DNA from 2 places in the Gordonia sp. DT30 genome. Region 1 is predicted to be linked to the other one. Evidence: riboswitches for the same ligand, from Rfam matches in the RefSeq annotation. Region 1 holds a riboswitch; the other holds the start of a gene.
What was found. A riboswitch is a leader RNA that binds a small molecule or an ion and turns the genes downstream of it on or off. The one in region 1 is predicted to bind cyclic di-AMP.
Positions count from the first base shown of each region.

Region 1 (3,371 bases):
ACAACCGGTGGTACCGGTCTGGCACCGACCGACCGCACGCCCGAACAGACCCGCCCATTGCTCGACATCGAGATCCCGGGTCTCGCCACAGCCGTTCGCGAGGCCGGGCTGCCGCAGGTGCCGACGGCGGTCCTCTCGCGCGGCACGGCAGGGGTGGCCGCCACGACGTTGGTGATCAACCTGCCCGGCTCCGTCGGCGGGGTGCGCGACGGCCTGTCGGTTCTCGAGGACGTGCTCGATCACGCGCTCGACCAGATCCGCGGCGGCGACCACTGATGGGTATTCGCTGATGGCAGTGGTGATCCGGGCCGCGGTGAGCGCCGATCCGATCGGCCTGGCCGAGCATGAGGCGCTCGTCGTCGAGGCCGCAGGCGGACATGCGGGCGCGGTGGTCGGATTCGTCGGAGCCGTGCGTGATCACGACGGTGGGCGCGAGGTGACCCGGCTGTCCTACTCGGCACATCCGACCGCACCGCAGGTGTTGGCGGACGTGGTCGCCGAGATCGCCGCCGGTGCCGACGGTGTGCGCGCGGTCGCCGTCTCTCATCGGGTGGGCGATCTGGAGATCGGGGACGTGGCGTTCGTGGTCGCGGTCGCCGCCGATCACCGTAAGGAGGCGTTCACGCTGTGCGCGCGGCTCGTCGACGAGGTCAAGGCCCGGCTGCCGGTGTGGAAGCACCAGTACTTCGGGGACGGGCGCGACGAATGGGTCGGCTCCGCCTGAGGGACCTGAGTGGGTTGGAAGACCGGAGAATTGGAAAAAGGGCCCCGCACGGTCGGAACATCGTGCGGGGCCCTTTGTCTGGGGCCGAGTCAGCCGGCAGTGCCGGGTGGCTCAGGGGAGCGGGATCAGGCCCTTGTTGTCGTTGAACAGGCGCAGCTGATCCGGGGTGAGCTGGTAGCCGCTGTCCTTGGCGGCCTTCAGCAGGCTCTTGACCTCGGGGCTCACGCCGGCGTCGCCGACCTGTGCCAGAGCCTCATCGGTGTTCTGGGCGTTCGGCGTGTGTGCCAGGCCCGGGGTCGTCGAAGGCGCAGCGGGGGCGGCCGGGGGAGCCGGAGTCGCGGTGGGAGCCGTGCGCGGGGTCGCACCCGACAGGCCGGTGCCGCAGACGGGCCAGGCGCCCTTGCCCTGCGATGCCAGGACGCGTTCGGCGACGGTGATCTGCTGTTCCTTGGAAGCCTGGTCGGCGCTCGGCGCGTACTGGGTACCGCCGTTCGCGGCCCACGTGCTCGGGCTGAACTGCAGTCCGCCCTGGTAGCCGTTGCCGGTGTTGATGGCCCAGTTGCCACCGGATTCGCACTGGGCGACCTGATCCCATTCGGAATCGCTGGCGGCATGTGCCGAGCCGGTGCCCAGCAGTGCAGCGCCGCCACCGAGAACGGCTCCGGTCAGTGCGACCTTGGCGAAGGTCTTGGTTGCGGTGTTGGTCGTCGATTTGCGGTGACGTCCGGACATGTGTCGAATTACCTCTCTCCACGCGCCTGCGAAGTCAGCTGTCGGGTTCGAGCGAGAGGTGCTCGGTCCGGCCAGACCGGGTGGTCGCCGGACTTAACCCCAAGGACGTCGTGGACGTCCGTTCTTCCGTGCTGGAAGGGGTGGGTCCCCCGCCCTCGTTCCCATATGTGTGCTCGTCATTCCACCGGGGGAACGAGGCTCGGCGCGACCGGTGGAAATCATGGTGTCGTTTGCAGTGTTGTGACCTTCGGTGAAGGACGCTTCGTACAGTACGACGTCCGGGCCGGTGATTCATACCCTTCGGCGCAGCGGATTTCGGGGCTGCCAGTGGGTATTTCGGCCCCATTCGGGCGTCCATGCAGTTCACGGGCATGATGCCCCGTTCGTGTCCATCTCGTTATGGACTCGTTATGTGACAAAGGTCACAGACGATCCGGGCGGGTCAGCCACCCGCAAACGGGGGCAGGACGTCGATCGTGCGCGTCGGACCGAGCTGTCGGGTGCGGTCGGCCAACGCGATCTCGTCACGCAGATACGAGCAGCGCGGCAGCACGTGCGCCAAATCCGGATTGTCGGCTGCCAGAATGTGTTCGAGCTCACCGAGAGTGATGTCGTCGGCAACGTCGACCATCGTGGATTCGGACTTCGCGGCCGCGCATGCGGCGGCGAAGTAGCGGATCAACAATTGCACCCCGTCAGCCCCCGATCGCCGACATCGGGCGGTCCGGCTGACGGAAGCCTGCGGTGTTGACGGCGTGTCCGGCACGCTTGGCCCACATGTTCTCGCGCCACAGTCGGGCGAGGCGACTATCGATGTCGTCGCCGCCGCCGCGCAGCACCGGCATCAGCGACGTCTCGGACTGTGCGAACAGGCAATTGCGCAGCGCGCCGTCAGCGGTGAGGCGGGTGCGATCGCAGTCGCCGCAGAAGGGCCGCGTCACCGAGGCGATCACCCCGATCCGGGCGGGTGCGCCGCGGGCGTCGGTGTAGCCGTCGGCGAGCCACGTCTGGGCCGGGGCGGCGCCGCGAGGGACGGTGTCCGGGCGCAGCCGGAACCGGGTGGACAGCTCGGCGAGAATCTCGTCCGCGGTGACCATCTGGCCGCGATCCCAGCGATGCCCGGCATCGAGCGGCATCTGTTCGATGACCCGCAACTGATATCCGGCGTCGAGGCAGAACTGTGCGAGATCGGGCAACCGCGCGAGGTCCCCGCGATCCGGGACCACCGCGTTGACCTTGACCGGGTACAGGCCGCTGCGCCCGGCCGCGGTGAGGCCGGCCAGCACATCGGGCAGCCGGTCGCGCCGCGTGACCTCGGCGAAGCGTGCGGCGTCGACGGTGTCGAGGGAGACGTTGACGCGGTCCAGGCCGGCCTCGACGAGCCCGTCCACCCGCCGCGCCAGGCCCAGACCGTTGGTGGTCAACGCGATCTTGGGGCGCTCGGGGAGCGAAGCAACCGCCCCGATGAGTTCCTCGAGATCGCGGCGCAGCAGCGGTTCACCGCCGGTGAACCGGATGGTGCGGATGCCCAGCTCGGTGACCGCGACCGTCAGGACCCGGATGAACTCGGCGGTGCTCAGCACCGCCTCGGTGGGCAGCCAGTCCAGCCCTTCGGCGGGCATGCAGTAGTCGCAGCGCAGATTGCAGCGATCGGTCACCGACACCCGCAGGTCGGTGGCGACGCGGCCGAAGGTGTCCCGCAGTGGACCGGACGTCGGTGCGGGCGCGGCCGGCTCGTCGGCGGTATGTGCCGACGGCAGTGGGAGTCCGAGGTCGACGGCGGTCATCGCCCGCCGCCTCCGTCGTCGGACGTGCGCGCCTGTAATGCCCGGAAAGTGCTGGCGTGGAAGACAAGTGGCTCCACATCCGGATGGGCATCGAGACGCCGGATACGCAGCAGCACCAGAATGTGGTC
Region 1 is NZ_JBNCLY010000027.1:36,756-40,126, forward strand. Features, by position in the region: gene ACLQ3C_RS19310 (MogA/MoaB family molybdenum cofactor biosynthesis protein) at 1-276, shown strand, start outside; gene ACLQ3C_RS19315 (molybdenum cofactor biosynthesis protein MoaE) at 290-724, shown strand; gene ACLQ3C_RS19320 (transglycosylase family protein) at 836-1,456, opposite strand; cyclic di-AMP (ydaO/yuaA leader) riboswitch at 1,464-1,640, opposite strand; gene ACLQ3C_RS19325 (MoaD/ThiS family protein) at 1,899-2,147, opposite strand; gene moaA (GTP 3',8-cyclase MoaA) at 2,152-3,243, opposite strand; gene ACLQ3C_RS19335 (flavin reductase family protein) at 3,240-3,371, opposite strand, start outside.

Region 2 (3,371 bases), on a different contig from region 1:
GCGGGTGGAGCGCCGGTTGTAGGCGGGGGAGTGCCCGAGGATCAGCCGAAGCTCACGCACGCCCGCCTCGAGTGCGTGTGCGCATTCGACGTGGTCGACGCGAGCGGCGAGAGTCACCATCTCGTTGATCCGGCCGCGCGGGTCGGAGCCGGTGAAATAGGACAGCACGCGGCGCCGCAGATCGGTGGCGGTGCCGACGTAGAGCACCTCATCGGAGGGACCGCGGAAAAGGTAAACCCCTGGCCGCGATGGAAGTCCTTCACCCAGACTTCTTTTCGCGCGCAGCCGCGGATTGCCACGGGGTAGGTATGCGGTGAGGTCGGCATAGGTGCGTACGCCCTGATTGCCGATGCGCTCGAGGAGGTGGTGCAGTACCTCCACGGTGGCCCGCGCGTCGTCGAGGGCTCGGTGCGTCGGCCGCACCGAGACATCGAACAGCTCGGCCAGCGCACCGAGCCGGACCGTCGGCGCCTCGTCGCGCGTCAGGACGCGCCGAGCGAGGCGCACGGTGCACAAACTGGTGTGAAACGGCCAGTCCATCGCGAGCCGGGTGGCGTTGTGCCGGAGGAATCCCATGTCGAAGCGTGCGTTGTGGGCGACGAGCAGACATCCACGTGCGAACTCGATGAACGAAGAGAGCACCTCGCCGATCCGCGGTGCGTCGTACACCATCATCTCGGTGATGCCGGTGAGCGTGACGATCTGCGGCGGGATCGACCGCTGCGGATCGACCAGAGTGGCGAATTCGCCGAGGATCTCGCCGCCGCGCACCTTCACGGCACCGATCTCGGTGATCGCATCGCGCGCCGGATCGCCGCCGGTGGTCTCGAGGTCGACGACCACGATCGTCGTGTCGAACAGCGAACGTTCACCGAAACCGAGGTCTCCGGCCGCCGACCGGGTCAGGTCGGCGAACGAGAGCTGAGCTGTATCTGCCACCACATCGCGAACGTTAGTTCGACCTACCGACAACCTTCGTCGGCGGACCGCCCCGGTGCCGCATCGACGCGCGCACCTCGAACGGCAGACGAGCCGTTTGTGTCGGTGGCCGGTCCTAGTGTCGTCGGCGGTGGTCAGCACCAGGGCCGAATCCTTCCGGTCGCCCACCTGAAACGGGGCCGGGTTCCAATGGAATCGCCCGCCGACACAGCCAACGACGACCGAGTGAGATGGAGATCACAATGTACATCGACTGCACGAGTTGTCCCGGTCGTCACCGGGCGTGTGACGGCTGCATGATGAGCCTTCTTGTGGGGCCCATGACCAGCGGCGACGCTGCTCTCGACCCCGATCGCCGCGGCGTCCGAGAGGGTCGGCAGATGGGCGATTCCGACGCCGAGATCTGTTCGGCCGTAGGCGTCTTCGCCGATGCTTCGATGGTCAGCACCGCCGCTGCACGATCGGCAAAACTAACCATCGGCCCAGCGTGCGGGCCCGCAGCGAGGCCCGGGTTGCGGATTTTGCGTGCGGGCTAGTCGTCGGCCGAAGTCGGACGTCGTGTCCCCTAGTGGACAGACCTGCATCTGATTTCGTAACCTTTCCGAGACCTTCGCAGAGCGTCCCGCTTCACCAAGAAGTGGTCTGTGAAGATCACCGCTCAATCGTCCGACGGACGAACCGGGGAACCACACGTTTTCGGAGCAATCCGGATTGGGGTGAATTGCGCCCCGGGCACACCTGTGCCCGGATCGCATAGGGCCATTCTCTCGGCCCGAACCCGACAGCTAACTCGGTAGGCGGTCAAGGGAGAACCAAAGGAGAACTCGTTTCGTGGCCAAACATCGTTTGGAACAGCCGAATCGCGGCAGCAGCATCGCCAAGAAGGCGATGATCGCGGGCTCGCTGACCGTCGGCTCGCTTGCCGTTGCCGCAGGTCCGGCTCTGGCCGCTCCGGCGCCGAGCGCGACCATCGAGATCCCGAATCTCGGTAAGTTCACGCTGCCCGGTATTGATCAGAACCAGGTTCCGAACCAGTTCCGTCCCGGTGGCGGTGGCGGTGGCATCACCGCGCCGGTCGACACGGCCGCGCAAAAGGCCGTTCGCGCCGCGGAATCCAAGATCGGCGCACCGTACGTCTACGGTGCGGCCGGCCCCAATGCCTTCGACTGCTCGGGCCTGGTCTACTGGTCGTACCAGCAGGCCGGAAAGACCATCCCGCGCGACAGTTACGGACAACTCGGCGGCGGACGTGCGGTCAACTACGCCGACGCGCAGCCCGGCGATGTCTTGATCTTCAACGGTGGCAGCCACGCGGGCCTCTACATCGGCAACGGCCAGTTCATCCAGGCGTCCACCGAGGGCGTGCCGGTGGAGAAGTCCGCCGTCAAGGGTTGGTCGCTGACGGGAGTTCGTCGATACTGACCTCGGCTCCGGTGAAAACGTGTGAGTGTGTTTCGGGCGGATCGTGCGCGGCGCGATCCGCCTGAGCCCCGTCGAGGACGGGTGTGAATCGCCGCGGGCACAGGGTGTCTGGCCCGTGTCGTTTGGGGAAGTGGCTAGGGAAGTGTGGTGACAACCGTGGGAGCCGGTTCGGCGATCGTTCACAATCGATCCGTACGTTTGGCGCTGACCACCGTGATCGCGGTATTGGCGATCGCGATGACCCCCTTCGGGGCGGTCTTCGACAGTCCGCAGGCCGCGGCTGATCCACCGCAATCGGCCGACCAGTTGCTTGCGCGCTACCGCGCACTCAGCCGGGAGGCCGAGACCTCGACCGAGCAGATGCACAACGCTCAGATCGAGTACGACAAACAGCGTCAGATCGTCGGCCGGTCCAAGAAGGCCGCCGCCGACGCACAGACCTCGCTCGACCGTTCGCAGGTCGCGCTGAACGGGTTGCAGTCGCGCTTCGACTCGCTGATCCGGGTCAGCTACATGGGTGGCCGGTCCAACCGTCTCTACGCAGTCTTGACCAGTGATTCGCCGCAAAACCTGCTCGATCAGATGTCCGGCCTCGAGATGGTGTCGCGCCGTACCGCGACGGAACTGTCCGCCCTCAAACAGGGACGCGCCCACACTGTTTCGGCTCTCGAGACCGCGAACTCGACGGCGGCAGCGGCGACCCGGGCGGTCACCGATGCCGAGCGCGTACGAGGTGACCTGCAGAAGAAGCAGGCCGAACTCCAACTGCAGGCCGCACAGGTCCGGGTGATCTACCAGAGTCTGACCGGTAAAGAGCTCGCAGCGCTGGCCGGCCCCCGTATCGACTTCGATCCGGCTTCGATCCCGCGCGGCACCGCCCCGGCACTCGTTGCCGTCCAGGCCGCACTGACTCGTATCGGCGACCCGTATGTGTGGGGTGCCACCGGCCCGGACTCCTTCGACTGTTCCGGCCTGATGGTGTGGTCGTACAAGCAGACCGGAAAGACGTT
Region 2 is NZ_JBNCLY010000015.1:63,759-67,129, forward strand. Features, by position in the region: gene ACLQ3C_RS14780 (DEDD exonuclease domain-containing protein) at 1-942, opposite strand, end outside; cyclic di-AMP (ydaO/yuaA leader) riboswitch at 1,585-1,754, shown strand; gene ACLQ3C_RS14785 (C40 family peptidase) at 1,771-2,361, shown strand; gene ACLQ3C_RS14790 (NlpC/P60 family protein) at 2,506-3,371, shown strand, end outside.
Region 2: linked by a shared signal. The riboswitch ahead of ACLQ3C_RS14785 (C40 family peptidase) and the one ahead of ACLQ3C_RS19320 (transglycosylase family protein) in region 1 are both predicted to bind cyclic di-AMP.